2 regions of the Arthrobacter sp. B0316-1-20 genome follow, and region 2 is predicted to be linked to the other one. Evidence: riboswitches for the same ligand, from Rfam matches in the RefSeq annotation. Region 2 holds a riboswitch; the other holds the start of a gene.
What was found. A riboswitch is a leader RNA that binds a small molecule or an ion and turns the genes downstream of it on or off. The one in region 2 is predicted to bind guanidine.
Positions count from the first base shown of each region.

Region 1: linked by a shared signal. The riboswitch ahead of AC5RW2_RS21265 (DMT family transporter) and the one ahead of AC5RW2_RS05065 (DMT family transporter) in region 2 are both predicted to bind guanidine.

Region 1 covers NZ_JBNHHC010000013.1:94,215-110,002, reverse strand. The annotation lists gene AC5RW2_RS21320 (sulfite exporter TauE/SafE family protein) at 1-280, shown strand, start outside; gene AC5RW2_RS21315 (TrmH family RNA methyltransferase) at 277-1,089, shown strand; gene AC5RW2_RS21310 (type B 50S ribosomal protein L31) at 1,195-1,452, shown strand; gene AC5RW2_RS21305 (hypothetical protein) at 1,612-2,106, shown strand; gene AC5RW2_RS21300 (hypothetical protein) at 2,173-2,967, opposite strand; gene AC5RW2_RS21295 (hypothetical protein) at 3,525-4,010, shown strand; gene AC5RW2_RS21290 (hypothetical protein) at 4,530-4,667, shown strand; gene AC5RW2_RS21285 (DapH/DapD/GlmU-related protein) at 5,204-5,773, shown strand; gene AC5RW2_RS21280 (HNH endonuclease family protein) at 5,781-6,626, opposite strand; gene AC5RW2_RS21275 (hypothetical protein) at 6,919-7,299, opposite strand; gene AC5RW2_RS21270 (hypothetical protein) at 7,422-7,715, shown strand; guanidine-III (ykkC-III) riboswitch at 7,805-7,870, shown strand; gene AC5RW2_RS21265 (DMT family transporter) at 7,881-8,195, shown strand; gene AC5RW2_RS21260 (DMT family transporter) at 8,206-8,541, shown strand; gene lplAB (lipoate-protein ligase LplAB) at 8,826-9,887, shown strand; gene AC5RW2_RS21250 (dihydrofolate reductase family protein) at 9,917-10,570, opposite strand; gene pepN (aminopeptidase N) at 10,750-13,365, opposite strand; gene AC5RW2_RS21240 (YeiH family protein) at 13,405-14,514, opposite strand; gene glgC (glucose-1-phosphate adenylyltransferase) at 14,619-15,788, opposite strand, start outside.
Region 2 covers NZ_JBNHHC010000002.1:455,491-471,278, forward strand. The annotation lists gene lplAB (lipoate-protein ligase LplAB) at 1-343, opposite strand, end outside; gene AC5RW2_RS05060 (DMT family transporter) at 665-1,012, opposite strand; gene AC5RW2_RS05065 (DMT family transporter) at 1,026-1,340, opposite strand; guanidine-III (ykkC-III) riboswitch at 1,352-1,417, opposite strand; gene arr (NAD(+)--rifampin ADP-ribosyltransferase) at 1,518-1,946, opposite strand; gene AC5RW2_RS05075 (TetR/AcrR family transcriptional regulator) at 2,001-2,585, opposite strand; gene AC5RW2_RS05080 (ABC transporter ATP-binding protein) at 2,671-3,792, opposite strand; gene AC5RW2_RS05085 (ABC transporter permease) at 3,840-5,435, opposite strand; gene AC5RW2_RS05090 (iron ABC transporter substrate-binding protein) at 5,440-6,489, opposite strand; gene AC5RW2_RS05095 (universal stress protein) at 7,028-7,459, shown strand; gene AC5RW2_RS05100 (GntP family permease) at 7,857-9,200, shown strand; gene AC5RW2_RS05105 (hypothetical protein) at 9,464-9,790, shown strand; gene AC5RW2_RS05110 (hypothetical protein) at 9,794-10,195, opposite strand; gene AC5RW2_RS05115 (type B 50S ribosomal protein L31) at 10,463-10,720, opposite strand; gene AC5RW2_RS05120 (TrmH family RNA methyltransferase) at 10,873-11,679, opposite strand; gene AC5RW2_RS05125 (sulfite exporter TauE/SafE family protein) at 11,676-12,452, opposite strand; gene AC5RW2_RS05130 (ABC transporter ATP-binding protein) at 12,468-13,256, opposite strand; gene serB (phosphoserine phosphatase SerB) at 13,363-14,256, shown strand; gene AC5RW2_RS05140 (transketolase) at 14,425-15,788, shown strand, end outside.

The DNA of each region.
Region 1 (15,788 bases), on a different contig from region 2:
AATCCTCGGGGTCTTCCTGCACGGCACCCTGCAGCAGGCCAACGCGGTGAAGAACGTGCTGGTGCTGGGCGTGAACATCATCGCCGCCATCTCCTACATGCTCTTCGCGTTCGACCGGATCGACTGGCCGGTGGTGCTGGTCATCGCCATCAGTTCGCTGATCGGTGCGCTGATTGGCTCCGCCGTGGGACGCCGGCTGAAGCCGGTGGTGTTGCGCAGCATCATTGTCACCCTTGGCCTGGTGGCGCTGTTCGTGCTGGTCAGGAACCTCTTCGCATGAACCTGGTGCGCCTGGACTCCGCCGCCGATCCGCGGGTGGCCGACTACGCGCAGCTGACGGACACCGCGCTGCGCCGCCGCCGCGAGCCCGCCGAGGGGATGTACATCGCCGAAAGCTCCAAGGTGCTGCGCCGCGCCATCGCCGCCGGCCACACCCCGCGGTCTTTCTTCCTGACCGACAAGTGGCTGGACGACCTGCGCGATGTGATCGACCGGTTCCCCGAGGTGCCCGTGTTCGTCGGGACGCCCGAGGTGCTGGAGACGATCACCGGATTCCACCTGCACCGCGGCGCGATGGCCGCCATGCACCGGCCCGCGCCGCTGCCCGTCGAGGACGTGCTGGCCGGTGCCCGCCGGGTGGCAGTGCTGGAGGACATCGTGGACCACACCAACGTGGGCGCGATCTTCCGATCCGCCGCCGCCATGGGCATGGACGCGGTGCTGCTCAGTCCACAGTGCGCCGACCCGTTGTACCGGCGCAGCATCCGGGTCTCCATGGGCACGGTCTTCCAGATTCCGTGGGCCCGGCTGCCGGAGTGGCCGGAGGGTGTTGCCGCGCTCCGCGACGCCGGGTTCATTACGGCGGCGTTGGAGCTGACCGAGGACGCCATCGCCCTGGATGAGCTGGAACGGCGCGACTACGACAAGCTGGCGCTGGTGCTGGGCACCGAGGGTGCCGGCGTGAAGGAGCAAACGCTCGACCGGGTGGATCTGACCGTCATGATCCCCATGCGTGCGGGAGTGGACTCCCTGAACGTTGCGGCCGCCAGCGCGGTCGCGTTCTGGGCCTGCCGTGTCACTTCGACGTGAGCCCGCCGAATGCGGTAGAGTTGTGTGCTGGCCCTGATGGGGCTGCCATCTTTCCATCCTTCTAGCCGCTGGCAAAATCCAGGGGCGCGTAGAAAAGGTACAACTATGAAGTCTGATATCCATCCGGCATACGCCCCGGTTGTGTTCCGCGACCTGGCCTCCGGCGTTTCCTTCCTGACCAAGTCCACCGCGACGTCCAAGCGGACGGTGGAGTGGGAAGACGGCAACAGCTACCCGCTGATCGAGGTTGAAATCTCCTCGGAGTCCCACCCGTTCTACACCGGCAAGCAGCGCATCATGGACAGCGCCGGCCGCGTGGAGCGCTTCAACGCACGCTTCAAGGGCTTCGGCGGCAAGAAGTAACACTTCTCCCCGCAAGTCTTCAGCGAAGCCCGCACCGCCCGGTGCGGGCTTCGCCGTTTAATGCGGCGGCCTATTGGCTCGGGTTTGTGGCCCGGCGGCCTGGCGCGTCGTGCACCGGCTCCTGGCGTCCCCTGCCGGCCGCGACGTTAGGCTGCTGGCATGGCACCAACTCCACACCGTGAAGCGGTCCGCACTGGGCGGCACCGGGACCATCGCCGCCCGCGGGCGATCGGGGGCCCGGTCACGCTGGCCGTTTCCGCCCTTCTGCTCACGGCATGCGCAGCAGGGCAACAGCAACTGCCGGCTGAAATCACCTGCACCACGCAGTACCGTCCGGACTTTGGCGGCAGCGCCGGAGAAGAGGCCGGCCAGTTGGTCCTGCCCAGGGTCGACGGCACGACGGGGGACCGGCAGCAGTTGATCGCCGGCTCGTTCCGGCTGTCCGGAAGCTACACGGGGGAGGCCCCGGACGGCCGCGCCGTCTCGCTGGCCATTACCGACGAGTCCGGCAAAGCGCTGGCGACCATGCTGTACCAGCTGGAGGACGGCGCCTCCCTGCAGTCCCGCTTCGCCGGGGGACACGGGTTCACAGGGCTGCACTACATCCGTGACGGAGACGCTGAACTGCAGCTGTTCTGCGCCGCCGACGGGTAGGTTGCCGGGCGGGAGCTGATCGCGTGACCAAAGAGGCGCAGCTCAGTCCGTGCTGCGCCAGCTGGTTCATGGCTCGGTCTGCGGTGACCCCGGAGACCAGCAGCCGCCCTGCGGCGTACGATGCCACGTTTGCCGGGGCCCTTCCCATTCGCGTGCGACGTCGGTGAGCCAGATCGTGGTATCGGGGTTCCACCCGGCGACGACACTTGCCGTGGCTGAATCAATCCGGAGCGGGCGCGTGGCGCCGTTGAGATATGCGACAACAGTCAGGTGGACGGCATCCCATTCCTGCGCAACTTGTGCCCAGTCGGGAATCACCCATCGGCCGGTCCGTCCGGTAGTGCGGTACCAGTCGTGCCGGCGGGAGGCGGTAACCTCCAGGGGGAAGGCGCGGCACAGGCGGATCCAGTCATCCCCCGTGCGGATCTCATAGGTTCGCCCCACTCCACGGACCGGGATGGTGGTGGCATCTTCCCCGCCAAGGCTGTCTTCGACGAGGTCCAACCCTGACGGAATCTGCCCGACGGTCTGGAGCAACCCCTGCGGGATAGACCACCACGTGCCGGACCAAGGTGCCCCGGGGTCATCGGGCCGGTCTTTCGCAGCCCGAGCTTCTTCGGCTCGCTCTCCACGTCCCCACTCAGCCAAGGTTCGCTGGGGGTCTTTGGGCAGCGGCGACGGATCCTCCGCCGATCGCCAGTCAATTGCCCACTGCTCGATCCGGCGAGGCAGACCCCATTGCCGCCCCGTCGACGAATCCATGACCTGTTCGGCCACGGGGTAGAGGGCGCCGACGACGTCGGGCTGCCCGGCGAGCACGTCTTCACCCTCCGGCTCCTGCCAGTACCTGGCCGACGCCACGGCTAGTTGCAGCGCCGATTGAATGAGTACACCCTTCAGGGCACCCGGATCCAGGGAAGCAATCGCTGCCGCAAACTCTTTCGGTGATGCAGGAGGGAGAGCAACACCTTGACCGGCGGTCAGCAGGACTGTTGAGGAGCCCCTTCCAGAATCGAGTTCGTATGCCAGCCTGGATGCGGCCGTTCTGACGTCCGGGCTGAGCGCCTTCGCCAGCTCGAGGCATAGGCGTCGCCCGCGCGGTCCCTCAAGGAGCAAGTCGGCCCTGTTCTGCATTCGATCATCGTCGCACCTGGAGAGGCCGTGCGGGTTAATTTCAGACGGCGGCGCGGCTAGCCAGAGTCTCTGGATGCTCGCACCGGTGATAGGCCCTGGTCGCATGCTCGACATCGGAATCGACTCTTGCCCGGAGACATCGGAATCGACTCTTGCCCGGATAGGCCAACACCCAGACGGTGGCTCCAAAAGTTTGGTGTTTGCGCTGGGGCGGTCAGAGGGAGTTCGTCGGTCCTCTGCACTGGCCATACGTCGCGTGGGGGAACTTTCCTATGCTGGGGGCTATGACATCGATCGTGTTTGCCCCAGCCGACCTCGTCATTGCCACCAGCGACGGTATTGATGTGCGCTTTGGAGGCATCGAACTCGACACCGATGTGCCACCCGGCCCTCAGCACCCGGAGGGTGGCAAGGGTATACGGCTCAGGCTGGCGGGCGTCCGGGGCGAAGAGACACAGCGGCGTGATGTGCTCTTCCTAGACACACGGGACGCGTGGATCAGGCGAATGAAGGCTCAGGGCATGGAAGCTGCGGGCCCTTCTCCCACAATGCCTGGAGTACCGGTCTTGGAACGGGTGAATGCGCTCTTGGATGACGGCCGCGGCACCGAGTATCGGTGCGTACAGGGGCAGGTGGCCGGGGACGGAACCGAATGGGATGCCTCCTGGGTTTATCTCCCCAACCCCCCGGAAGCAGCACGAAGCCTCAGGATACGGTTCACCTTGGACGGAATACCGACGGGCAGGGAGTGCGAGCTACAGCTTCGCTAGGACAGGGCTTCAAGCTCGCGCCAGCCTCACAGCCGAAGGGTAGGAAGTTGTTCCGGGATACCGGTGCACGGGCTGGCCATCGAGCCTGACCCCGAACGGCTTCACTGACTGCGTCTGGCCGATTGGGAGGCCCTTCAGCACAGCCCACGCAGTGATGTTCATCGGCATCTCAGGAATTAGCAAGACCACTCGGGCGATGTCGTCCGTCGCGTTCCTTCCGAGTGTTCGCTCAACAGTGTCATTGGCATGAGGTGGTCCGGTCGGACGCACAGCATGCATGGTTTGGCCGCATAGCTCCAGCGGAGTGGCCATGGCTAAGCCATGTGATGCCTAGCGCAGCGCCCCCGAGTAGGGGCGACTTGTGCCACGCGGGTCGAGCCTGTGACGCCATCCTCCAACGGCTGCAGGCCCGGCAGCATAGGCTCTCGACCATGAGGACTACGACAACATCTTCACCGTGATGTACATCGGCTTGGGCGTCGTTATTGCCCTGGATCTTGCGGCGGTCATCATCGGGCCATGTGCTTGCGGCAGCGCAACGGGCCGGCACTGTCGGGTGCCGCTGTCGGCATCGGCGCCACCGGCTTCGTCGGCCTCCTGGTGAACCTTGTCCTACCCCTCTATGTCATGCCTCTCATCACCCCGCACATCAACTAAGCGGCTCCGCCGGGAACCCGCTTGTCCTCGGCCTCTAACTTCTGCTGGGGTTGCGCAGCGCCAGCGGAACAACCTTCCAAAATCATCTACGCATTTGCCAGCCCCTGCCGTCGTGGTCCCCTGTCTGGGGTACTGCCCGTAGGGTTTGTCTGTCTCTCCATGAGCGCCTGGGCTTAGGAACGTTTCTGGAGAATCGGACACCGCATTAGAAGGCTCGGGAGGTGGAGGGCAGAGCTGTGCCTGTAGGCCCCGAAACAGGTCGGGACGGTACAGGGACAGAGTCAATAACCGCACCCGTTAGGACGGTATGGGCGTATGGTTGGCAGCTTTCGCCGCAATGTGTGGGTGGTTCGTTAGCACCACCAACAGCGGCATGTGCACACGACTCTGGCGAGTGATCTGCTGTAGGCCGCGGCGTTCCTTCGAATCCGGGGATTGTAATGCCCCGAGAGGTGTCGCCATCTGCCGGCTGCAACATACGCTGGATGCATGGCCACGTCTGGGCGAGCTCTTCCGGGATGAACATGAAGGACACCATGGAACTCGAAGATCTCCTTGAAGCCCTGAACGCCCGCCAAACCATCACGGGGGGCTCGCCGTTCCATGCCGTCATGCACCGGGTCAGCCAGGATGCGCTGCGTATTACCGGCGAGCTTAATGGCGCCTACCAGGAACCTGCGCGGGTGAGGGAGCTGTTGACTCAGCTGACCGGCAAGCCGATTGACGAATCCGTGACGGTTTTCCCGCCTTTCTACGCCGACTTTGGGAAGAACATCACGCTCGGGAAGAGGATTTTCATCAACTCAGGCTGCAAATTTCAGGACCAGGGCGGCGTGGTGATTGGTGACGACTGTCTTATCGGGCACAACTCCGTTTTGGCCACACTCAACCACGACCTTGCGCCGAGCCGCCGCGGGGACATGCACCCGGCTCCCATCGTCATCAACCGCAATGTCTGGATCGGATCGAACGCCACCATCCTGCCCGGCGTGACCATTGGCGAAAATGCTGTCGTGGCGGCTGCCTCCGTAGTTACGAAGGACGTGCCCAAAAATTCCATCGTTGTAGGTTCACCCGCACGCGTCGTGCGCTTCCTTTCCTCCTGAACCCCGTTCAGGCCCGCCACCGGAGGCGGCTGTCCGTGGAGGACGCCTTGCAGGTGTAGGTCTTGCCATTGGTCTTGCCGATGCCCCGCTTGCCCTTCATAGACGAGGCGCAGAAAGCACCGGGGGAGACCTCCAATGCAGTGGAGGGCTTGGCGGCCTTCGTCGGCGTTGCCTTGCTGGCCGGCTTGATGGCGGTGACCTTCACCGTCTTCTGCCCGGGGCAGGAGGTGAGGACCCGCTTCATAGCGGCCTTCTCTGCGGGAGTGACCGACAGGGCGTACTTCTTCTTGACCGCGATTTGGGTGGCGACGAGGGGACAACGGAAGGACTTGTTCTTGGGCAGCCACGCACTGGCCTCGCGGTCGCCCTTGGCCCGATTCGCGGAGGAATCCACGGCCAGCAGGTTCAGCGGGTCGTTGGCCAGCGCGGTGCGCTGGGCGCTGGAGAGCTTCTGGGCACCGGACACCCAGGCCTGGCCCAGAGCCACGACGTGGTCGATGTCGACCTTGTTGCCGCCGCGGACGTAGCTGATGGTCTTGCCGGTGTAGGGATCCTTCAGGGTCCCGGAAGCGATGACGCAGTTATTCGTGCCGGGCTTAAACCTGTCCCTGGTGAGGTCGCGCTTGAGGATATCGTTCCGGGTATCACAGCCGTTGCGATCGGTGTCCTTCCATGAGGGTCCGAACTTGTCCCGGGAATAGCCGGTCTTGGCGGCCTTGCCCTTGACCGGCAGGGTGTTCAGCACCGAGGAGGCGTTCGGCCCCGTGGCTTTCGGCCCGAGGGCCTCAGCCGGGGCTGCGGACGTGAACCCGCCAAGCAGCAGGGCTCCGGCGGTAAGGATGGAGGCCAGCATTCGGCCCGGAGTCTTGCGCAAGTATTCCCCCAAATATGTCCGGCAACAGTCACGCACGGATTCAGTGCGATTGCCTGGGAATTATCCTGCCATACAAAAGGCCTGCCTTTGTGCGGCAGGCCTTCGTTTCCCACGTCGAAGATCCGGAGCTCATCGACTACGCAGACGGAATGGTGGAGTGATGCAGGCCCAAATCCAACTATCGATAAAACGAGGCAGGGCGAGTAGGAAAGTGGTTTCGCTTGGCTGAGCGCTGGTTATTGGAATTCCCGGGAACGCGCTGCGGGAAAGCCTAGGGGCGGTGCGGTTCCCCAGGGACGTCACGTGGTGAGCGTTCGTCTGCGTTCTTGACAGCCTCAAGGAACTGCAACCGCTCATCATCATCGATGACCAACTCTGCAGGCGTTCCTCGGGGAGGGGCGAGGAGTCTTGGGCCTGTGTAGGTGGCGCCCAGGTATAGATCGTTGAGCGTCTCTCCGGGCTCCGCCATCGGTTGAGACATGCTCTTTTTACCTCCAAGCGCAAGCCGGGCTACAAATACCACCACGGCGATGAGCATCAAACCCTCGATGGCATATCCTCCCCATTTCGGATATCCAATGAAGAATAACCCGGCGCTGACCAGGATCATGCCGATTACTAAGGCAACCGCGATCTTGAATGTTCTACGCATTGCCCTCTTCCAATTTCGGCCTTCCAGCGCCCAGGCTTTTCTGATCAGGGTATCCCCACAGGACGTATCATTCGATAGTTCGAGGAGTGGCCGTCCGTTCAATGTCCCAAGGAGTCCGCAGCATGCACCTAAAACGCAGCGAAAGGGGCGGGCAGTTCATGAAAAAAATCCCCGTTGCGGCAGCCTTCGCATCCGGCATCTCCATGGTGTTCCTTGGCCTCGTGTTGGCCTTGTTTACGTGGATTGGTTTCGGGGGAATCAGCGAGGCCGATCAAGGACTGGCTCCTGCCCCTCTCAGGATCGGTTTCGTTCTGGTTTTCCTCGGGCTAGGCGCGCTCGGCTTCGTGATGGCAGTTGTATCGGCCCTTCGAGCTGCGTGGCACCTGGCGAAACGCAGGAAAGCAACAAACGATTAGAGGGCCATCAACGACCGGGGCCAGGCCACAGGCTGGTGAGGTTGGCCACCAAAGCTGCGCACCGGCGTCGTACTTTGCTATTTTCAAGTCCAAGACCTGTTCCTTGGGTCTCCGGACGACGGTTCAGTACCCGGTGTGCGACAAGACTGGCCAAAGGAATCACACATGGAATGGCTGATACTTGTTCTGTCCGGCGTCCTGGAAGCCGTCTGGGCCACGGCGCTGGGCGCATCAAAGAATTTCCGCCGGCTCTGGCCCACCGTCATTTTCGTAGTATCCATGGCCCTGAGCATGGCCGGCCTGGCCTACGCCATGACTGCCATACCGGTGGGGACCGCCTATGCGGTCTGGGTCGGCATCGGTGCGGTGCTGACCGCGGCGGTTGCCATGGTCACCGGCGCCGAGAAGGCGACCTTGATACGCGTACTCCTGCTGCTGGGCATCATCGGCTGCGTCGTCGGCCTCAAGGCGATCGGTTAAGGGGGCTGGCATGCATTGGACTGTTTTGTTGATCAGTGCCGTCCTGGAAGCCGTGTGGGCAACAGCGCTGGGGATGTCGGACGGACTGAGCCGCACGGGGCCCGCCGTGGTGTTCTTCGTGGCCCTGACCCTGAGCATGGTGGGTCTGGGCTATGCCATGCGCGGCATCCCCATTGGTACGGCGTATGCAGTGTGGACCGGCGCCGGGGCAGCATTGACCGTCGGCTACGCCATGCTGTTCGGCGGAGAACCCGCGAGCGTGCTCAAACTGCTCTTCGTTGCCGGGATCATCGGCTGCGTGATCGGGCTGAAGCTTGCCGATACGGGCGACGGGAAGAAGGCATGAAAAAGCGCCGGCGGGTAGTGGAGAGGTTGGGGGAGTTACTCCAATACCCGCCGGCGCTTGGACCGGGCACGTCCGGCCCCTCTTTCACTCGCACCGTGATGAGGTGTCTATGACACTACGAGGGGGTTCTGGGCACAGCCCCGGCAGCAGCTGGGAGGAACCTGAGTCCCGCGCGGACGGGCTGTCCGCGGGCCTTGATTAGACTGGGAAAACCGTCGACCGCAGCCGCCTGGCTGCCGGTACCGTCCCCGCCACGATAGCCCGAAGACTGCCAAGGAGCGCACATGACCGACCACCGCCATGGAGAGTACAAGGTCCAGGGCGGCAAGCTCGTGGTCGTGGACTTCGAGGTGGCGGACGGACAGATCACCCGGCCGTCCGTCAGCGGCGACTTCTTTTTGGAACCGGATGAAGCACTGGCGGACATCAACGCAGCGCTTGACGGGATGAGCATCGAAAGCCCCCACGGCCACTATGCCAGCGCGATTAACGCCGCGCTGCGGCCGGACGCGCAAATGTTTGGCTTCTCGGCCGATGCGGTTGCCGTGGCCGTGCGCCGCGCGCTCAACAAGGCCACCGGTTGGCTTGACCATCACTGGCAGGTTATTCCACCCACCCCGCTGCCGACGCACCTGCACGTCGCGATGGACGAGGTCCTGACCCGCCAGGTGGGGGCCGGGAAGCGCCCGCCGACGCTGAGGTTCTGGGAATGGGAGGCGCCGTCGGTGGTGATCGGCAGCTTCCAATCGGTCCGCAACGAAGTGGACCCGGACGGGGTGGAACGCCACGGCATCACCGTGGTGCGCCGGATCAGCGGCGGCGGCGCCATGTTCATGGAACGCGGTAACGCGATTACCTACTCGCTGTACCTGCCGCAGACGCTGGTGGACGGGCAGAGCTTTGAAGCGTCCTACGCGTACCTCGACGCCTGGGTCATGGCGTCGCTGGAGAAGGTGGGCATCAAGGCGTTCTACCAGCCGCTCAACGACATCGCCACGCCGGAGGGCAAGATCGGCGGCGCGGCGCAGAAGCGGTTGGCCAATGGCGGGATGCTGCACCACGTGACCATGTCCTACGACATCGACGCGGACAAGATGACCGATGTCCTTCGGATCGGCAAGGAAAAAATTTCCGACAAGGGCATCGCCAGCGCCAAGAAGCGGGTGGATCCGCTGCGCCGGCAGACCGGCCTGACCCGCGAGGAAATCATCGACGTGATGATCCGAACCTTCAAGGACCGCTATGCCGCCGAGGACAGCGGTTTTTCCGAGGAAGAGCTGGCCATGGCCCGGGAACTCGTGGAGACCAAGTTCGGCACGGAAGAATGGCTGCACCGCGTACCGTAGCGTGAGCGGCGGTAGCCAAAGCGGCCGGGCTACCGGTCCCTGCTCCTGACCAGGCGGGCGTGAGCCGCGGCCGGCGAGGCGGCGAATTCGACGCATTCGTAGCCGAGAGCCGCGGCGTCCAGATCCTCGAACACGCGCTCGCCGGAGCCGAGCAGAACGGGCACCATGGCCAGGTGCAGTTCGTCCACGAGCCGCGCTCGCACGTATTGACGGACTGCAGATGCGCCGCCGCCGAGCCGGACGTCCTGCCCGGCGGCGGAGTCGAAGGCCTGGTGCAGGGCGGACTCGATCCCGTCGTCGACAAAGTGGAAGACGGTTCCGCCGGCCATGGTGATGGGCGGCCGCGGGTAGTTCGTCAGCACGAAGACCGGATGATGGAACGGCGGGTCTTCGCCCCACCAGCCCCGCCACTCCACGGAGGGCCACTCACCGCGCACCGGCCCGAACATGTTCCGGCCCATGATGGTGGCCCCGATGCCCTCCTGCCCGGCCTCGACAAAGTCGTTGTCCAGCCCGGTGGAACCCCCGCCCTCGCCGCCCATCCGCTTGCCGGCCGCGGTCCGGAACACCCACTCGTGCAGCTGTTCGCCGCCCACTCCCAACGGGTCCTCAACGCTCTGGTTCGGGCCGGCTGCGTAGCCGTCGAGCGATACGGAAAAATTGTGCACTCGCAGTCTCGGCACGAATCCTCCTGCTCCTGAACCCCGGCGTCCAAGGGGCCGGGTCCCTGGAAGACGACAGCCTATTCCACGGAGGCTGCGCAGGGAACCGTGCAGCGGCTACCGGCGCGCCAAAGGCCGCCGATACACCTGCAGCCGCTCGCCCGCCGTCCGCAGCCGTCGTCCGCTCGGCCGCCCTGCGCTCAGCCCCGGGCGCCGGCCTGCTGCGCGCGCAGTGCCCGGAGCAGATGGTCGCGCTGTTCAATGACGATGCGGCGCAGCGCGGCCGGCACCCCGGCGTGGCTGTCGAGCCAGACATCGGTGCGTACGACGACGGGGTGTTCAGCAGGTGCCTGTCCGGAGACCAGGTCCTGTGTGATGGGGTAGAGCCCCCGAACCAGCCTGCCCGCTATCTCGATGCTCTTCACCGACCAGATTCGATCGAGTTCCTCAAAGTACGGTTCCACATACCCGGCGTGAAGCCCGGGCGGGCCCTGGCAGAAACCATCGATGGTGGCGTCCAGCAGCTCGTTGGACAGCGAATCGGTATGCACCGCGGTGTGCCAGGCCTCGGCCTTCACCTCCGGAACGGGCCGTGCCGTCATCGCGGCCAGGTGGCCGGCACGAGCCGCCGCGTTGCGGTCGGCTTCCAGGGCCGCATCCAGCTCCGCCGCCGAGGCGTGGCCGGTGGCCGCCAGCGCCTGCCAGAAACGCCAGCGTAAATCGGTGTCCAGCTTCAGCCCCTCCAGCACCGTGGTCTTGTCCAGCAGGCCGCGCAGGAAAGGCGCCTGGCCGTCATCGGCGCGCGCGACCGCCGCCAGCGACCGCGCCCAGGTCAGCTGCCGGTCGCTGCCCGGCTCCGCCGCTTCCGCCTCCCGGCGGGCGGCGGCCAGAAAGGCTTCCCGCAGGCCTGTCCGGAGTTCCGCCGGCGCGTAGCGGTCCATCGCCGTCTTGGCGCAGTCCAGGACCACCTGCAGCACGCTGTTCTCGGTTTCTGCCGGCGCGAACCGCTGCACAGCCTCCACGTAGTCGGCGGCGGGGAGGCGCCCGTCGCGGGCCATGTCCCACAGGGTCGACCAGCACAGGGCGCGAGCCAGCGGATCGGTGACCTTGTCCAGGCCGGAAAGCACCGTCTCCAGGGAGCGGGCGTCGAAGACGACCTTGGCGTAGCTCAAGTCCTCGTCGTTGAGCAGCAGCAGGGCGGGAACCTCGCGGCCCGCCAGTTCCGGAACCTCGGTCCGCGGGCCCGCCACGTCCAGCTCCAGCTGGTCCGTGCGGACCAACCGGCCGGAGGCGTCCGGGTTGTACAGGCCCAGCCGCAACCGGTGCGGCCGGAAGGACGGCTCCTGCGTCACCGGATCCACCGCCTCCTGGACGACGGCCGCGGAGGCGATCGCACCGCCGTCGTACTCGAGGTCCACGCCCAGGGTGGAGATGCCGGCGGTCTGCAGCCACTGCCGCGCCCACTGCTCCATGTCCCGGCCGGAAGCCGCGCTGAGAGCGGTGAGGAAATCGGCCAGCGAGGTATTGCCGTAGGCATGTTCGCGGAAATACCGGCGCGAGGCGCCGACGAAGGAGTCGAAACCGGCATAGGCCACCAGCTGTTTGAGCACCGAGGCGCCCTTGGCATACGTGATGCCGTCGAAGTTCTGCTTGGCCGCTTCCAGGTCAGGGATGTCGGCGACGATGGGGTGGGTGGTGGGCAGCTGGTCCTGCACGTACGCCCACCCCTTGCGCCGGTTGGCGAAGGTGATCCAGGCGTTGGTCCATTGCGTAGCCTCGGCGGACGCCAGGGACCCCATGTAGTCGGCGAACGATTCCTTCAGCCAGAGGTCGTCCCACCACTTCATGGTGACCAGGTCGCCGAACCACATGTGCGCCATCTCGTGCAGGATGGTGTTGGCGCGGGCCTGGTACTGGGCGTCGGTGGCCCGGGAGGAGAACACGTAGGCCTCGGTGAAGGTGACCAGGCCGGGGTTCTCCATGGCGCCCAGGTTGTATTCGGGCACGAACGCCTGCTCGTACTTGCCGAACGGGTAGGGGTAGTCGAAGAGTTCGTGGAAAAAATCCAGGCCGGCCTTGGTGACGGCGAAGATCTGCTCCGGATCGAAGGAGTCGGCCAGCGAGGCCCGGCAGTAGGCGCCAAGCGGCACACTCAGTTGTCCGCCGTCGGGCAGGGTGCCCTGCCAGGTGTCCGTGGCCGCGTGGTAGGGCCCGGCCAGGACGGTGGTGATGTAGGTGGAGATGCGTGGCGTCGGCTCGAAGCGGCGCACGGAGTAGCCGGGCGTGGAGCCCATCGGCTCGGTCACGGCCACCGCGGCGTTCGAGGCCACCAGCCAGTGGGCGGGGGCGGCGACGTGGAAGCTGAAGCTGGCCTTCAGGTCCGGCTGCTCGAAATTGGCGAAGACGCGGCGCGCGTCGGCCGGTTCGTATTGGGTGTAGAGGTACGTTCGCGCGTCCACCGGATCAACGAACCGGTGGAGCCCTTCGCCGCTGCTGCTGTACAGAGCGGTGCCCGTGATCGTGGCCTGGTTCTCGGCCTCGAGGCCGGGCAGCGTGATCCGGGAACCGTCCACCACGTCGTCGAGGTCCAGGGGCCGGCCGTTGAGCGTGACGGAGTGGACGCCGCCGTGGATGAAGTCGGCAAACACCGTGGCGCCCGGTTCGCTGCAACTGAAGGTGATGACGGTGCTGGAGACGAAACCCGGCGCGTCGGGGTCCTCGGCGTTGCGCAGGTCCAGCGAGACCTCATAGCGCTCCACCTGCAGGATGCGTGACCGTGCGGCCGCTTCGTCGCGGCTGAGGTTCTGGTTCGTCATCCGGCCCATTTAACCATGTGCGGGCCCGGTCGCGGCCCCTTAGCGTCCGCCCATCGCCAGCCAGGCTGCGCCGATCCCCAGTCCGGCAATCAGCAGCCAGGAGAGCAGGGCCGTGGAGACGGCCGGCAGCGAGGAGCGGAGCAGTTCCCGCAGGCGGACGGCAGCGCCCAGCCCGAACAGTGCTGCGGCCAGCAATAGTTCCTGCACGGACGCCATGCTGTCCAGGACCGGCTGCGGCAACCACCCCGCGCTGCGCAGCATCATCAGGGCGAGGAAACCGAGCACGAAGAGCGGCACCAACGGCGGCTGCTTGCCGGGCCCGGCGGTCCCGTCCGCGTGGACGGCTCCGGCCTTGGCCCTCCGCCGGCTGTGCAAGGCCGCGGCGGCCGTGACGGGTGCCAGCATCACCACGCGGGCGAGCTTGACGACGACGGCGATGGTCAGGGCCGCCGTGCCGGCACTCTGGGCGGTGGCGACCACCTGTCCGACGTCGTGCACGGAGGCCCCGGCCCAGAAGCCGAACACTTCCGGGGTCATGCCGGTGACCGCCATGACGGCCGGCAGGACGCCGATGGCCAGCGTGCCGCACAGCGTCACCAGGGCGACGGGCATCAGCGTGTCCTGGCTCCGGCTGCCCCGGGCCGCGGCGACGGCGCCGATGGCCGAGGCCCCGCAGATGGAGAATCCGGCGGCCAGCAGCACGGGCTGGTCGCCGGGCAAACGATGCCAGCGCGCCAGCAGGTAGGTTCCGCCGAACGCCAGCAGCAGCACCAGAACCACCAGCACCAGGGCGAACCAGCCCAGCTCGGCCAGGTCCGAGAGCGCCAACCGGGCACCCAGCAGCACAATCCCTGCACGCATCAACATCCGCCCGCAGAAAGCCAGCCCGGGAAGCGCCGCTCCACGCGTCCACGAAGCAGTAAGCGGCAGGTTCGCCGCCAGGATCCCCAGGACCACGGCGAAGCTCATCACCGGGACGGCCGGCGCGAGCCAGTGCAGGCCGTGGGCGGCAACTACTGCGGCCGCTGCAAAGAGCAGCCCCGGACCGATGCGGAGCAGCCAAGGTGTGGCGCGCCGCCCCGGATCCTGCGGCCCGGCCGGCGGACCGGGCCGGGCAGGGCGGGACTGCGGTGACTGAGGTTGAGGCACTTCGCTACCGTACCGCCTGCGGTCCGCGGTCCGGGCGCAATCGGCACCCTCCCTTCAACAGAGAGGGTGGGCGGGGGGACAAGGCCATGAACTTGTCCCCGCTGCTACAAAGAAGCCGCCTTGTGCTCGGCGCTCGCCGTAGGGCCGAGGATGACCTTCTGGTCCTTGCTCAGGACGGTCAGCCCGGACTCGGTGACCGTGAAGCCCCGCGCGCGGTCCAGTTCCGGATCGACGCCGATGGTGGCGCCGGCCGGGATGCGGACGTTCTTGTCCACTATCGCCCTCCGGACCACGGCTCCCTCACCCACCGTCACCTTGTCCAACAGCACGCTCCCGTGGATCTGGGCGCCTTCGGCGACGAAGACGTCGGTGGAGAGCACCGACTCGGTGACTTCTGCTCCCGAAACCACCACGCCCTGGGACAGGAGGGAGTCGTGCGCCGTGCCGGCGGTGCCGCTGACTCCGCGCACCAGCTTGGCCGGGGGAGAAACCGACTGGCGCGTATAGATCGGCCACCGCAGGTTGTAGAGATTGAAGGCGGGCAGCGGGCTGATCAGGTCCATGTGGGCCTCGTAGTAGGAATCCAGCGTGCCGACGTCGCGCCAGTACTGCTGGTCGGCCCCGGTGGAGCCGGGAATGTCGTTCGCGGTGAAATCGTAGACGGCTGCTTCGCCGCGTTCCACGAAATAGGGGATGATGTCGCCGCCCATGTCGTGGTTGGTGTCCAGCCGCTCGGCGTCGGCTTCCAGGGCCTGCAGCAGTGCGTCAGTGTTGAAGACGTAGTTTCCCATGGACGCCAGGAAACTGTCCGGGTCATCCGCCAGGCCGGGAGTGGTCGCGGGCTTCTCCACGAAGGCGCGGATCTTGGTGGGCGCATCGGGCTCGGACTCGATCACGCCAAACTGATTGGCCAGCGAGAGCGGCTGGCGCACCGCGGCCACACTGGCGGCCGCGCCGGACGCTATGTGCTCCTCCACCATCTGGGAGAAGTCCATCCGGTAGACGTGGTCCGCGCCGACCACCACCACGATGTCCGGCCGGGCGTCATGGATCAGGTTCAGGGACTGGTAGATGGCATTGGCGCTGCCCAGGAACCAGCTCTTGCCCCGCCGTTGCTGCGCCGGTACCGAGGCAACATAGTTGCCCAACTGGGAGGCCATGCGCCAGGTTTCCGAAATGTGCCGGTCCAGGCTGTGCGATTTGTACTGCGTCAGCACCACGATCTCCCGGTATCCGGAATTGACCAGGTTGGACAACGCGAAATCGATCAGCCG
Region 2 (15,788 bases):
TGGGCAGCGGAGTGGGCGGAATAACCTGCCACTTGTGGTCCAGCCACCCGGTGGCCTTGTTCAGGGCCCGGCGCACGGCAACGGCAATGGCATCTGCGGAAAAGCCAAACATCTGGGCGTCGGGCCGCAACGCCGCAGTGATGGCTGCAGCATAGTGGGCGTGGCTGCTTTCAGTGCTCATGCCGTCCAGCGCCGTGTTGATGTCGGCCAGGGCTTCGTCGGGTTCCAGGAAGAAGTCCCCGCTGACCGACGGATGGACGATCTTGTGGTCCATCACGTCAAAATCGACAACAACAAGCTTGCCGCCCTGGACCTTGTACTCTCCGTGGCGATGGTCGGACATTCACGCTCTCCTTGCTCAGGTCGGCCAGGTTGCCGCCGTCGGTTCGGCTGGCGGTGGTTGAAGGCCACCACAGTCTTATCACGGCGCCGGGCCCCACCGGACGTTGGCCCTGCCGGCGTCGGGCCTCCGCTCGCGCTGCCCGCTCGACAACCTACCCAGCATTCTCCCAGCTGTTGCCGGGGCTGTGCCCAGACGCTTCCGGTAGTGTCAAAGACACCTCATCACGGTGCGAGTGAAAAAGAGGGGCCGGACGTGCCCGGTCCAAGCGCCGGCGGGTAGTGGAGAGACTCCCCCCAACCTCCATTACCTGCCGGCGCTGTTTCATGCCTTCTTGGCGCCCTTCTTGTCGCTCTGGCCGTCAACCAGCTTGAGCCCGATGACGCAGCCGATGATGCCCGCAACGAACAGCAGCTTGAGCACACTCGCCGGCTCTCCGCCAAATAGCATGGAGTAGCCTACGGTGAGCGCCGCCCCCGTTCCGGTCCAGACAGCGTAGGCGGTACCCAGGGAGATACCGCGCATGGCATAGCCCAAACCCAACATGCTCAGGGTCACGGCCACGAAGAACACGACCGTAGGCAGCGGCTGGCTAAAGCCCTCCGACAGGCTCAACGCAGTGGCCCACACTGCTTCCAAAACGGCGCTGACCAACAAAACAATCCAATGCATGGTGAGCCCCCCGTTAGCCGATCGCCTTGAGGCCGACCACGCAACCGATGATGCCCAACAGCAGAAGGACCCGGATCAGGGAGGCTTTCTCGGCCCCGATGACCATGGCCACGGCGGCCGTCAGCACTGCACCGATGCCAACCCACACCGCATAGGCGGTTCCCACCGGGATGGCGGTCATGGCGTAGGCCAGGCCGGCCATGCTCAACGCCATGGCCACCACAAAAACGATGGACGGCCACAGCCGGCGGAAGTTCTTGGATGCGCCCAGTGCCGTGGCCCACACAGCTTCCAGGACACCGGACAGGATGAGAATGACCCATTCCACGATTGAAATCCTCTGGCCAGTCTTGTCGCGCACCGGGTACTGAACCGTCGTCCGGAGACCTAAGAATGAGGTCTTGATTCCAAAACTAGCAAAGCACGACGTCGATGCGCAGCTTTGGTGGCGGGCCTCACCAGCGCGCCGGTCGGGTTCGGGTTGCGTGGAGGATCGGGTGGAGGATCACTCGTTGATGGCTTCGACGCCTTGCCGCTTGAGTTCTTCGAGATGGTTTCGCATGTTCTGCAGTGCCTCGGGCGGATGCGGTTCCCACCCGATGACCTCTTCGATGATGCGCAGCGGTTCCCTGGTGCGGTAGGACCGTGTGGGGTTGCCCGGGAAGCGCTGGTCTGTCAGGTTCGGGTCGTTTTCAAACGGGCCGGTGGGTTCCACCCGGTAGATTCTTCCCGGGCCCTCCCCTACTCCGAGTTCGGCTCCCCACGTCGCAGCGTCCAAGGTGGCGGTGAGGTAGACGAAGTTCGCCTTCGTCCGCTCCCCATAGTTCGAGCTGAAGCCCGGCTCCAGCAGGTCGCCCGGCGCCAAATCAGCTTTCGTACCGTGGTAGAAAGGGCCGGGGTCGCCGGCCTCGGCCGGTATCGGTTCATTGTCCATTCGCCATCTCCTCGCTGTGTGCCCACTGTAGTCGGCAGACTGCGCGCTATCACGTCACCGCGACCGATCATCGCTGCCCAGCAGCCCGGCAACGAGGGCGTCGATGACATCGTCGGTGGACGAGTCAGGGTCCAGCTCAGTGGTGAGGCGGTCGAGCAGAAAGCCTTCCACCGCATAGTAAAAGAGCGCGACCTCCCGACGACCGCCGGGAAGCCCGGCCGCGGCGTGGAGCGCGACGTCGCCCTCGAAGGCTGCCTTGCGCCATTCCGCCAAAACTGCTGCAACGGCTGGGCGGCGGGAGCCTTCCAGCCGGAGCTCGAACAGCGCGAGCGTGACCTCCCGTTCCGCAGTAAGCCGGCGCAGCATTGCGCGCAGGTAGTCGGCGAACAGCTCGCGGCTTGGCGGTGCGGCCGCGAGGCGTTCGAGGTCCTTCGGATCGGGAACCAGCCGCTCGCCCATGCGGTGGACGAGGCCGGCGATCAAGCCATCGCGGCTGCGGAAATAATTCGAGGCGGTCCCGACCGGGACGCCTGCTGCTTCGTCGACCGCGCGGTGCGTTAATCCGCGCGCACCGTCGCGAGCGAGAACGGCCAAGCCTGCGTCGGCGAGCAGTCGTCTCCGCTGCTCATTCTTTGCCATGCCCCATCGTATCGGCACGACCAATCCGGTCTGCTGTCCAGGACCTGCACTGTTCGATCTGCGGATGCACGGGAAGTGCCACCCGTCACGGACCGTCCTGCGGGAAGGCCACGCCTTCGCCGACCACCCGCAGGCAGAGCTCTGTCCCAGGCTTGGTGATGGAAGCGTTCCAGTGCCGGATGGTGATCACCTCGCCGCCGCCCGGGTACCGGTGCCCGTTGCCGGACGCGGCGCGATGGGCCGCATTACTCTCGGCCAGCTTAATCCGGACAGTGGTTTCCGGACCGAAGTAATCGGTGTCCACGACGACGCCTCGGATAGGGCCGTCCGGCGCGATGCGGATCTGCTCCGGGCGGAGCATGAGCTGGACCTTGCCCTGCGCCGGCGGCCGGCGGACCGGGACTCCGCCCAGCGAGCAGGTGGCCAGGGAACCCTCCATCCATGCATCCAGGATCACCGCGTCGCCCAGGAACTCGGCCGTGGCGCGGTCGGCCGGCCGCGTGTAGACCACGAAGGGGTTGCCGATCTGCGCCAGCCTCCCGCCGCGCATGATCGCCACCTGATCCGCAAAGGAGAGCGCTTCGGCTTGGTCGTGGGTCACCAAGATGGTGGTTACGCCGGCTTCACTGAGCACCTTGGCGACGGCGCGGCGGGTGGCCACCCGGAGTCCGGCGTCCAGTGCCGAGAACGGCTCATCCAAAAGCATCAGTTCGGGCTTCCGGGCCAGTGCGCGCGCCAAGGCAACGCGCTGTTGCTGGCCGCCGGACAATTGGTGTGGTCGCCGTTTCGCCATCGCGGCGTCCAGGGACACCATCTCGAGCAGTTCCTTGACCCTTGCGTCCACGGCCCGTCGGCCGCCGTCGAGCTTTTTTCCGGCGTTGAGACCGAAAGCGATGTTCTGTCCCACGGTCAGATGCGGAAAGAGCGCCCCGTCCTGCGCGACGTAACCGACATGCCGCTTGTGTGCGGGAATCCAGACACCGTCCCCGGCAACCGGTGAGCCGCTGAGACTGATGCAGCCGGTGTCCGGATGTTCAAAGCCGGCAATCAGCCGCAGCAGCGTGGTCTTGCCTGACCCCGAAGGACCCACGATCGCCGTGGTTCCGCCTTTGGCTACAGAAAGATCGACGCCCTTGAGCACCGACTGGGAGCCGAAGTTTTTGGTGACGTCGGAGATCTCCAGATGCGTGTTCGTGGTTGGCGCCACGGAGGCCGCTACACGCGGTGCCGGGAGCCGGGAAGGGGATTGTTCGGTCACTGTCCGGCCACTTTCTTGGACTGTTGGAAGAGCAGGTAGGTCATCGGTGCTGAGAGCAGGATCATCAGCAGCGCGTAGGGTGCCGCGCCGGTGTAGTCGATCTCGCTGCTCTTGCTCCAGAACTCCGTGGCAAGAGTCCGGGTCCCGTTCGGCGAAAGGAGCAGCGTGGCCGTCAGTTCGTTGACGATGGCAAGGAATACCAGAGCGGCGCCCCCGGCAGCAGCCGGTGCGGTGAGCCGCAGCGTCACTCGCACGAAAGACGTCAGCGGCGCCTTGCCGAGGGACTGCGCTGCTTCGTCAAGTTCCTTGGGTGCCTGTGCCAGCCCCGAGCGGAGGTTCACCAGCGCCCGGGGAAGAAAGAGAAGCACATAGGCGGCGACCAGCACACCCGCCGTTTGATAAATCCCCGGGACCGCCCGGATGCTAACCGTGACGAATGCCAGGCCCACGACGATGCCCGGAAGCGAGCTGGTCACGTAGTTGGAAAGTTCCAGGAACTTGCTGAACCCGCTGGGTCGCCGCACCGCCAAATACGCCATGGGGAAGGCCACCACCGTGGTGACGGCAGCCCCGACGGCGCCGTACATCAGCGTCTGCAGCAGCGCGGGCAGGAATTCGTCCGCAGCCCAGACCTCCGATCCGCCCGCGATGATCCACCGCAACACGAACCAGACGGGCAGTCCGAAGGCCAGCACCGTGACAGCGGCCAGCGCGAGCTGCGAGGGCAATTGGTAGTGGCGAAGGGCCAACCGGGTCGCCTTGGCCGGCGCGCCCGAGCCGATTCGGGCGTAGCGCGCGTTGCCCCGGCTCTTCACCTCAGCCAGCAGCAGAATGAGGCACAGGAACACCAGCACACTGGCCAGCATGTTGCCGGCGGTGCCGTTGAACGTCGATTGGAACTGGACCATGATCGCCGTCGTGAAGGTATCGAAGCGGATCATCGCGAAGGCGCCGTACTCCGCCAAGAGGTGCAGGGAAACCAGCAGAGCACCGCCGCTGAGCGCGATGCGGAGCTGCGGGAGTACCACGCGGAAAAAGACAGCCCACGGCCCCAGACCGAGTGACGCCGCGGATTGCTCGATGGCCGGATCCAGACGGCCCAAAGCTGCCGCCGCCGGTATGTACACCAACGGGAAGTAGGACAAGGTGGCGATGAGCACGCCGGACCAGATTCCCCCTAGGGACGGAACGGCCGAGACCCACGAGTAGCTGTTGACGAACGCCGGAATGGCCAGTGGCGCGGCCAGCGCAACCGCCCACCAGCGGTGCCCCCGCAGCGTGGTGCGCTCCACCAGCCAGGCTCCGCCCGCGCCAAGGATCAGGCACAGCGGGACCGTGAAGACGGTGAGCATGACGGTGTTCAGCAGCAGTTCGCCGACGCGCGGACGGAAGATGAGCTCGACGGCGGTGTCCCAGCCGGTTGCCACCGTCATGTAGGCGACGTAACCCAACGGGACGAGCGAAAACAGCGCGATGAGGACCGCCAGCACGGACACCGTGGAGACGCCGAAAGGCGGGCGAAGGCGCTTGCCCTCACCCGCCGTCGTGGTTCCCGTACGAAGCGTACTGGGAGCCGATAGATCAGTTGTCACAGAACTACAGTAATCCTGCCTTGGTCATCAGATCCGTGACCTGGGTGGAGTTCAGCTTGGCCGGGTCCACCGCAGGGGCCTCGAGGTCCTTGATCGGAACCAGAGCCTTGTTGGAGTCCACCTGCGAGCCGACGGCGTATTCGAATGAGGTGCCGTTTTTCAGGATTTCCTGGCCCTGCTTACCGGTGATGAACTTCAGGAAGGCCTGGGCGTCTTCTGCCTTCTTGGAGGACTTCAGCACGCCGCCGCCGGACACCGAGATGAAGGCACCCGGATCCTGGTTCTTGAAGTAGTACGGCGTGACGTTGTTGGAGTTCTCGCCGGTCTTGGCCTGATCCCCGTAGTAGTAATAGTGGTAGATCAGCGCCGCGTCGACTTCACCGGCATTGACTGCCTTCATGGCGGTGCTGTTGCCCTTGTAGGCCTTGTAGTTTTCCTTCATGCCGGCCAACCATGCATCGGTGGCGGCTTCACCCTTGAGTTCAAGCAGGGCGGAGACGATGGCCTGGAAGTCGGCGCCGGTCGGCGAGGCAGCCCACTTGCCCTTCCACTCAGGGTTGGCCAGGTCCAGCATCGACTTGGGCAGTTTGTCTTCGCTGATCTTGTTCTTGTCGTACACCAGAACCGTGGAACGGGCGGCGATGCCGGTCCACTTGCCGGTGGAAGGACGGAATTCCGCGGGGACCTGGTCGATGGTGGCCTGGTCGACATCGGCGAAGAGGCCGGCGTTCTCAACCTGCGTCATTGCGGGAGAGTTCTCCGTCAGGAACACATCGGCCGGCGAGGCGTCGCCTTCCTGGATGATTTGGTTGGACATTTCGGTGTCCGAGCCCTGGCGAACAGTGACCTTGATGCCGGTCTCCGCGGTAAAGGCGTCGACCCATTCCTTGGTCAGGCTCTCATGCTGGGCGTTGTAAACCGTGATGCCTTCGCCTGCGGCGGCGGAGCCGGACGCGGCGGAATCGGTGTCGGCGTTCGAACCACAGGCTGCGAGGCCGAAGACGGCGGTCGCAGCTACTGCGATGCCGACCAGAGCGTTCTTGCGGAGCTTCATAGGGGGAGCTTCTTTCTGCAGACATGGAGGGGATGTTGGAACCCCCAAAGAGCTTAGGTTAGCCAAGCCTAAGTAGTCTAACTCTTGGTGCAGCATTGAAATTTGTTACGCAGCACACGTCGGCTCTTGGACGGAGAGTTTCGGGGCGCAGTCGCGGGAGCGGGTTCAGACGGGTCACTGCCGGGCGCAGCGGTTGGCGGCGCCGAGCGTCTGCCCCGTAAACGGTCGTTTGATCAGACTTCCGCTTGCCACAGACATGCTTTCGGAATGCCGATAGTAGCGGTTGCGTCACATCTGGGACGGGCCTATGAAATGTGGGGGTTACCCGAGGGCCCTGGGCTCGGACTCAATGCTACAACCCGCGGCGATGGGTGAGCTCGAGGTCCCAGGACCGGTGGCTTCTATGTGTAGGAACCACTTCCACTTCCACATCTACTGTTGTCGACAGGGACAAGAAGGTACCCGCCGTCGTCGAAACATTTACCTTTGGACAGGGCCAGCCCGTGGCCGAGAGCAAAGCAATGAGGAGGAAACAACAATGTCAGAAATCGTCATGGTGGGAGTCGACGGCAGCAACACTGCGTTCAAAGCGGCTTCGCGGGCGGCAGCCATCGCTGAGGGCCTCAACGCCGAACTCGCCGTGCTCAGCGCCCATGTCAAGGAAAATACCGAGGTCATCAAGATCGGCAATGACACCTGGATACTTGACGACACCAAGCAAGCGCAAAAAATGGCGGAACTGGTCGCGTCCAAACTGCGCGAGGAACATCCCGACCTGAGCATCCGCCCCGTCGCCGTTCGCGGGAAGCCGCAGGAGGCATTGGTCGAGGAAGCGGCGCGTGTGGGGGCCGGGCTGCTGGTTGTGGGCAACGTCGGATTTAATGGCCTCGGCCGTGTGCTGGGCAGCGTCGCGAACAGCGTGGCCCGCAATGCGCCCTGCGACGTGTTGATTGTCAAGACGGACCGGTGATATCCGCCGGCACTACAGGCAGTACGCACGGCAGCAGCTAGGTTCCGCCTCCTGGCCTCCCCCCCCAAAGAGTCCATCGGCGCGTTCTGGATATGCGCCGCCTTCTTGACTCCGCGCAGGAGTCCCGGGTAGGCGTTTTCTCCTTGGAACTGGATAACTTCCTTCGGAGCCTTGACACGGCCGGCCTGCCACTATGGACTTGGTCCCGGGATTGAGGTGCATCAATGAGTTCCCGTTGAGAACCGGTGGGCATCTTTGCCGGGACCTGCGGTGCCCGTACTCATACCGACGCCAAGCTCATCGTCGACGGCTGCGGCGGCGGCGCCGTACCAGAGCGGGGGTCGATGTGGCTACGGCACTAAATGACGTTGCCACTCCATAAAGGCAGGAGCAGGCCATGATCGTCATTCATACCGCCATAGCCATCGTCGTCATCATCGTGCTCATCATCAAGGCCAAGGTCGACCCGGTGATCTCGCTGATCATCGGCGCGCTCTACCTTGGCCTCGCAACCGGTGTCGGTTTCACGGCGACCATCGTGGCGATCGCCACCGGCTTCGGCGAAATTATGGGCGAGGTTGGCCTGCTTATCGGCTTCGGGGTGCTCATTGGAGCGATGCTCCATGCGATCGGCGCCTTCGGGAAGATGGTGACGATGCTCGTCAACGGTGTCGGCGCACGCCGGCTCCCGTACGCGCTGACCGCTGCGATGTCGACGATCTTCCCCTCGATCTACGTGGACGTGCAGGTCGTGCTGGCCTCTCCGGTTGCCCGCTCAAGCGGGCCACTTATTGGCCGGACAGGCTTGCCCCACATGGCCGGTGCGCTGGGGACCGGGATCTTCGCCGGCTACGTCTTCGTGATCCCGGGCCTGGCCGCCGTCTCCATCGCGGGCCTGCTGGATATCCAATTAGGCCTTTGGCTGATCTACGGCCTCGTGCTCGGGCCGCTGACCGCGATCCTAACAACGTTGATCTTCCGCTGGCTCCTGCGCGGCCGCTACTGGAAATCGGACAGGGACGAAGAGGTCGATGAGGCAATGGTCGAACTGGAGACCACCGAACTAGTAGAAGAGGACACCAGAACTCCCCCGCTGTTCGTCTGCCTGCTGCCCATTCTTGTGCCGCTGCTCATGATTGCCTTCGGTGCATTCGCGGAGCTGTTCGGGTTCTCCAACGACTTCATCACCTTCCTCGGTGACGCCAACTTAGCGCTCTTTGTCGGCCTCCTCGGTGCCTACGCGCTGTGCCGGCGCACCTTGGGTTCGAAGGGTACAGACACGGCCATGGGTGAGGGCTTCCACACCACCGGCGAAATCCTGCTCATCACCGGCATCGGCGGGTCCCTGGGCGCAGTCATCGGGGAGACCGGGCTGGACAAGATCCTGGCCGACCTCTTCACTGCCGATGCAGCGGCGCCTGTGATCCTGAGCATCCTGCTCGCCTGGGTCATCGCCGCTGTGCTGCACTTGGCGATCGGATCGGTATCGGTAGCGGCCATCGCGGCCGCCGGGATCATCGGTCCGGTACTCGGGTCAATCAACATCTCGCCGCTCGTCATCGGCCTAGCCATCGCCTCGGGTGCGATGTTCGCGCTTCAGGTCAACAGCAATTTTTTCTGGATGTTCAAGTCGCTGCTCGGGCTGTCGACTCAGGGGACCTTCAAGACATTGACGATGGTTACATCCATCGCGTCGGTGGTCTCGCTACCGATGGTCTTGGCGGTAGCCCTCATCGCATAGGGCGGGACTGCAGGTAATTCCCACTGCGCCTGTCCCGTAACTCAACCCTTAGTTGAGACCTCAAATGGGTGCTTGAAGATCCGCATCCTTTCCACAGCATGGGCCAAGGCCAACTGTACCGGCGGGCGCAAAGCCCGCCGGCAGCCTGGCATTCACGAGCCCTCGATACAAGGCGATCCGTGGACTCATTGGGCGGGGCAAAGACCCGGAGATCTTCCGTTCAGCGCGTCGCTTATTTCGAACATGCGTTCTACATTTAACAGATGGACCGGGACGCACTGGCGAAGATCGCTGCCCGTTATGCCAGACGTGCGGAGCCGGTGTCGCTGACGCCGGAGGAGCTGGATCTTGAGCATTGCCAGGTGACCCGCGTGGTGCCCGGGGTACCGGTGTGGGCGTGGATCCGCTTCCCGGGGTCGGCCGAACTGGTCCAGGGTGAAGCATTCGGCTGGACGTCGCGCGCGGTTGAGGTCGCGTGGACGGATGCCGGGAACCGGAGGGTGACCTGGGTCTGGGCGTCTGCCGTGCGTCGGCGCACCGATCAGGTTCGGAAGACGGCATTGGGAGACAGGACCGGCGAGAGGCCCTGACGCCTACTCCCCCGCCGTGCAGTACAGCTGCAATTCCGCTTCGCCGTCCCGAATGTAGTGCAGCCCGGTAAACCCATGGCCACCGCTGAACCGGGATGCCAGGGACTCCCCGTCCGCCAGTTGGTACAGCACGCTGGCTATCATTTTGCCCTCGGCGTTACGGATGGATAGCGAGACTGCCCGACCGTCGGGGGCATCCCCGATGTAGCTTCCGGACAGCCGGAATGTGCCCGTCGACAGTTCCTGTCGGGTGGCTGTCGGACCGTCGACCCGCGGCAGGACGAGTTGCGCGGTCTCCTCTCCAGCGCTGCTGCCGACGTTCGGACGGTACTGCGCGGTGCAGGTGATCGAATCAGGCAGTTGCTGTGGGTCAGCGGCACAGCCGGTCGCCAGGAGCGTCAACAAGGGCAGCATGCTCAGCACGGCGAAAGCCCGGCTTCCTGAACCGCTCCCCCGAGGCCGCGTCGACGGGACCGTGCTACTGCTGCCTGGGCTTGCCATGCCAGCAGCGTAGCGGCAGTACCGGCTTAGCCAGGGATGCACGGGCTGACTCTCCCACCCGCGGGCTCTGCCTAACGGCCGTCCGCCCGCGGGCTCTGCCTAACGGCCGTATTAAGCAGCAGAGCCCGCACCAAGCGGTGCAGGCTCTGCTGAAAGGCTGGGGGCGAAGAGTTACTTCTTGCCGCCGAAGCCCTTGAAGCGTGCGTTGAAGCGCTCCACACGGCCGGCGCTGTCCATGATGCGCTGCTTGCCGGTGTAGAACGGGTGGGACTCCGAGGAGATTTCAACCTCGATCAGCGGGTAGCTGTTGCCGTCTTCCCACTCCACCGTCTTCTTGGACGTAGCGGTGGACTTGGTCAGGAAGGAAACGCCGGAGGCCAGGTCGCGGAAAACAACCGGGGCGTATGCCGGATGGATATCAGACTTCATAGTTGTACCTTTTCTACACGCCCCTGGATTTTGCCAGCGGCTAGAAGGATGGAAAGAGGGCAGCCCCATCAGGGCCAGCACACCACTCTACCGCATCCGCCGGGCCCGCGTCGAAGCGACACGTAGCTTCCGCGTGACGGGGGATCCGAAGCCTAGTCCTGCCGGCAGGCCCAGAAAGCAACGGCGCTGGCCGCGGCAACATTGAGCGAATCGACCCCGGCCCGCATCGGAATCATCACGGTCAGGTTTACGCGTGCCAGCGTTTGCGGCTGCACGCCGGCACCCTCGGTGCCCAGCACCAGGGCCAGCTTGTCAAAGGTGCGCCGTTCCAGCTCGTCCAAGGTGATGGCGTTCTCGGCAAGTTCCAGCGCCGCCGTCGTAAATCCCTCGCTGCTCAGCACGGCCAGTCCTGCCGGCCATTCCTCGAGCCTGGCCCAGGGGATCTGGAAAACGGTGCCCATGGAGACCCTAATGCTGCGCCGGTACAACGGGTCGGCGCACTGCGGGCTGAGCAGCACGGCGTCCATGCCCATGGCGGCGGCGGACCGGAAGATCGCGCCGACGTTGGTGTGGTCCACGATGTCCTCCAAGACTGCCACCCGGCGGGCGCCGGCCAGCACGTCCTGCGCGGACCGCGGCGCAGGCCGGTGCATGGCGGCCATGGCTCCGCGGTGCAGATGGAATCCGGTGATCGCCTCCAGCACCTCCGGCGCGCCGACGAACACCGGAACCTCCGGGAAGCGCGCGATCACATCGCGCAGGTCGTCCAGCCACTTCTCGGTCAGGAAGAAGGACCGCGGGATGTGGCCGGCGGCAATGGCCCGGCGCAGCACCTTGGAGCTTTCGGCGATGTACATCCCTTCGGCAGGTTCCCGGCGGCGGCGCAGCGCGGTGTCGGTTAACTGGGTGTAGTCAGCCACCCGCGGGTCGTCGGCGGAATCCAGCCGGACCAAGTTCATGCGAAGAGGTTCCTGACCAGCACGACCAGCGCCACCAGCCCCAGCGTCACAATCACGCCGCGCAGCACCACCGGTTTCAACCGGCGTCCCACGGCGGATCCGATTAGCGCGCCGATGAGCGAACTGATGGCGATCACCAGCACCACCGGCCACTCGATCCGGTCGAAGGCGAACAGCATGTAGGAAATCGCCGCAATGATGTTCACGCCGAGGACCAGCACGTTCTTCATGGCGTTGGCCTGCTGCAGCGTGCCGTGCAGGAAGACGCCGAGGATGCCGACCAGCAGCACGCCCTGGGCGGCCACGAAATAGCCGCCGTAGACTCCGGCGAAGTACACCAGGCCCAGCAACAGCCAGGGCCGCGGGCGGGTGCGCGCCTGTGCTGCCTGCCGTTCCCGCACCCAAGCCTGCAGCTTCGGTTGGAACACCACGAAGAACAGCGCCACCACGATCAGGAACGGCGCGGCGATGCCGAACACTTCCTCCGGCAGGTGCAGCAGCAGCCACGCGCCGGTGATCCCGCCCAGCAGCGACGCCGGCAGCAGGATGGCGACCGTGCGGCGCAGCCCGGCCAGTTCCCGGCGGTAGCCGTAGACCCCGCCCACGTTGCCCGCGATCAAGCCAATCGCGTTGGAGATGGTCGCCGTCACCGGCGCATAGCCCAGCGCCACCAGGACGGGGAAGGTGACCAGCGTGCCGGATCCGACGATGCTGTTGATGGTGCCGGCCCACAACCCGGCCAGCCCGATCAGGGCAGCGTTGAGCACATCCATCGGGGCAGGGACCGCCTAGGCGCGCTTGGCTACGGCAGTGTAGCGGCCGCCGTCGTGCTTCAGGCTGAGCGGCATGTCAAAAGCGGTGCTCAGGTTGTCTTCGGTGAGCACCTCGTCGATGGGGCCTTGGGCCACCACACCGCCCTCGCGCAGCAGCATGGCATGCGTAAAGCCCGGCGGCACTTCCTCCAGGTGGTGGGTGACCAGCACCAGCGCCGGCGCGTCCTCATCTTGGGCCAGCTCGCTCAGCCGCTCCACGAGGTCCTCGCGGCCGGCCAGGTCAAGGCCGGCGCCCGGCTCGTCCAGCAGCAGCAGTTCCGGGTCGGACATCAGCGCGCGGGCAATCTGCACGCGCTTGCGTTCGCCTTCGCTGAGCGTGGCGAAGGTGCGGTTCATGAAGGTGGACATCCCCCACGCGTCCAGCAGACGGAACGCGCGGCGCTCGTCCATCTTGTCGTACTGTTCGCGCCAGCGGCCGGTCACACCATAAGAGGCAGTCACCACCACGTTGAGCACCCGCTCGTGTTCCGGGATCTGGTTGGCCAGTGCGGTCGAGGCCAGGCCGATCCGGGGCCGGAGCTCGAACACGTCCACCTTGCCCATGGTCTCGTCCAGGATGCCGGCCATCCCGCGGGTGGGGTGCAGGCGCGCGCCGGCGATCTGCAGCAGGGTGGTCTTGCCCGCCCCGTTGGGGCCCAGCACGACCCAGCGCTCCCCCTCCTTGACCTGCCAGTCGACGCCGTCCAGCAGGGTTTTCCGCCCGCGGACAACAGTGACCCCGGCAAACTCAAGTACATCGCTCATATCAGTAGACAGTAGGCTAAAACGCGTAGTAATCGCCAAACGCGATGCCGGACCTGCCATGATGGATCCGGCCATCCCCTCCAGCTTTGCGCAGAACGGAATCACCATGCCCTCGCTCCTCCGCGTTGTCTCTTACGGCCGGGAACTGCCCGATGCCTATCTTGCAGCCGTGCAGTCCGCGGTCACCGGAGCCGGCGGAAACATCGTGGAACTGGAGAACGCGGCCAACGACCGCTTCCAAGTCACCGTGCTGATCGTGGAGTACGACGGCGGTGCCTCCGACGGCGTCACGGCTTTGCGGGCGGCGGTGGCTCCCCTGCTCACCGATCAGCTGGGCACTGCCGTGATGGACGCGTCGCTGGCCGGGCCGGAGCGCAAGCTGCTGCTGATGGATGTGGACTCCACGCTCATCCAGCAGGAAGTGATCGAACTGCTGGCGGAGCATGCCGGCAAACGGGACGAGGTTGCCGCCGTGACCGAAGCGGCGATGCGCGGCGAGCTGGACTTTGCCGAGAGCCTGCACGCCCGCGTGGCCACGCTGAAGGATCTTCCGCTGGGCGTGATCGAGCGGGTGCGCGCTTCGCTGCTGTTGACGCACGGTGCCAAGGAAGTGGTGGAGGCCTTCCTGGCCTCCGGCCACGCGGTGGCCGTGGTCTCCGGTGGCTTCAGCCAGATCCTGGACCCGCTGGCCGAGGAACTTAAACTGACGTACTACCGGGCCAATCTGCTGGGTACCGACGCCGACATGCTGACCGGCACGGTTGACGGCGATGTGGTGGACCGGGCAGCCAAGGAAGCTTCATTGCGCGAATGGGCCGCGGCGGAAAACATCGACCTGGCCCAGACCATTGCTATCGGCGACGGCGCCAACGATTTGGATATGCTGGCCGCCGCTGGCCTTGGGGTCGCCTTCAATGCCAAGCCGGCCGTCCGCGAGGCGGCCGATGCCGCCATCAACATCCCCTACTTGGATGTGGCGCGCTACTTCGCCGGAGTCTGACGCCCAACCAGCGGGCAGCCGCAGGCCTGCCGATCATGGATGCCCACGTGGCCCTGTCGCCGGACCACGTACGGGAGTAGGGTCGGGTTGAACATCCCCCGGACAGTGCTGCCGATGAGGGCAACGGGGCCCGGGATTCCCTGAACCTTCCGTGAAGGAGAGTCAGTGATGAGCACCGACTCCACATCCACCACCACCTGGGATCAGAGCCTGGCGGAGACCTGCCGCGCGCTGGCTGCGCAGCTGCGGGTCGATTCAATCCGCGTCACTACCCGGGCCGGATCCGGCCACGCCACCTCCTCCCTCTCGGCGGCCGACCTCATGGCTGTGCTGTTGGTGAACCATCTGCGCTATGACTGGCAGCGCCCCGAGCTGCCCGCGAACGACCATCTGGTCTTCTCCAAGGGGCATGCCTCGCCGCTGCTGTATGCCATCTTCCGGGCTGCCGGAGTGGTCGACGAAGCCGAGCTGCTCGATACCTACCGGCAGTTTGGCGGCAGGCTGCAGGGACATCCCACACCTGCCCTGCCGTGGGTGGACGTGGCGACCGGATCCCTGGGGCAGGGACTGCCCGACGCCGTCGGCATTGCCCTGGCCGGCAAGTACCTGGACCGGCTGCCCTATCAGGCGTGGGTGCTGTGCGGTGACAGCGAGCTGGCCGAAGGGTCCATGTGGGAGGCGCTGGACAAGGCGGCCTACTACCGGCTGGGCAATCTGACCGCGATTGTCGATGTGAACCGGCTGGGCCAGAACGGGCCGACCGAGCTGGGATGGGATCTCGAGCGGTACGCAGAGCGGGTCAGGGCCTTCGGTGCGCAGCCGCTTCCGATCGACGGTCACGACTTGAACGCGATCAACGACGCCTTCGCCACCGCCCGCGCCACCACGGACCAGCCCAGCGTCATCTTGGCGCGGACGATCAAGGGCAAGGGCGTTCCCGAGGTGGAGGACAAGAACGGCTGGCATGGAAAGGCACTGCCGGAGGACATTGCGGAACCTGCCATCAAGGCGCTGGGCGGGCCAACCCAGATACGGGTCACCAGCCATACCCCGGAATCAGGCGTACCTGCCATCAAGGCCAACCCGTCGGCCGCCGTCAAACTTCCCACCTACACCGTGGGCGACTCCGTCGCGACCAGGACCGCCTTCGGCGATGCGGCCTCTGCGCTGGCCGCACGGCCCGAGGTGGTGATGTTGGACGGTGAAGTGGGCAATTCCACCAAGGCCGGTGAATTCAGCAAGGCCGCCCCGGACCGCTTCTTCGAGATGTTCATCTCCGAACAGCAAATGGTGGCTGCGGCGGCAGGGCTCTCTGTGCGCGGATATGTGGCGTTCGCCGCCAGTTTTGCCGCGTTTCTGGTCTCCCGCGGTTACGACTTCATCCGGATGGCCGGCGTTTCCGAGGTGGACATCCGTCTGGTTGGCACCCATGCAGGCGTTGAGATCGGCCAGGACGGGCCATCCCAGATGGCGCTCGAGGACCTCGCCGCGATGCGCGCGATCCACACCTCGACCGTTCTCTACCCGGCGGA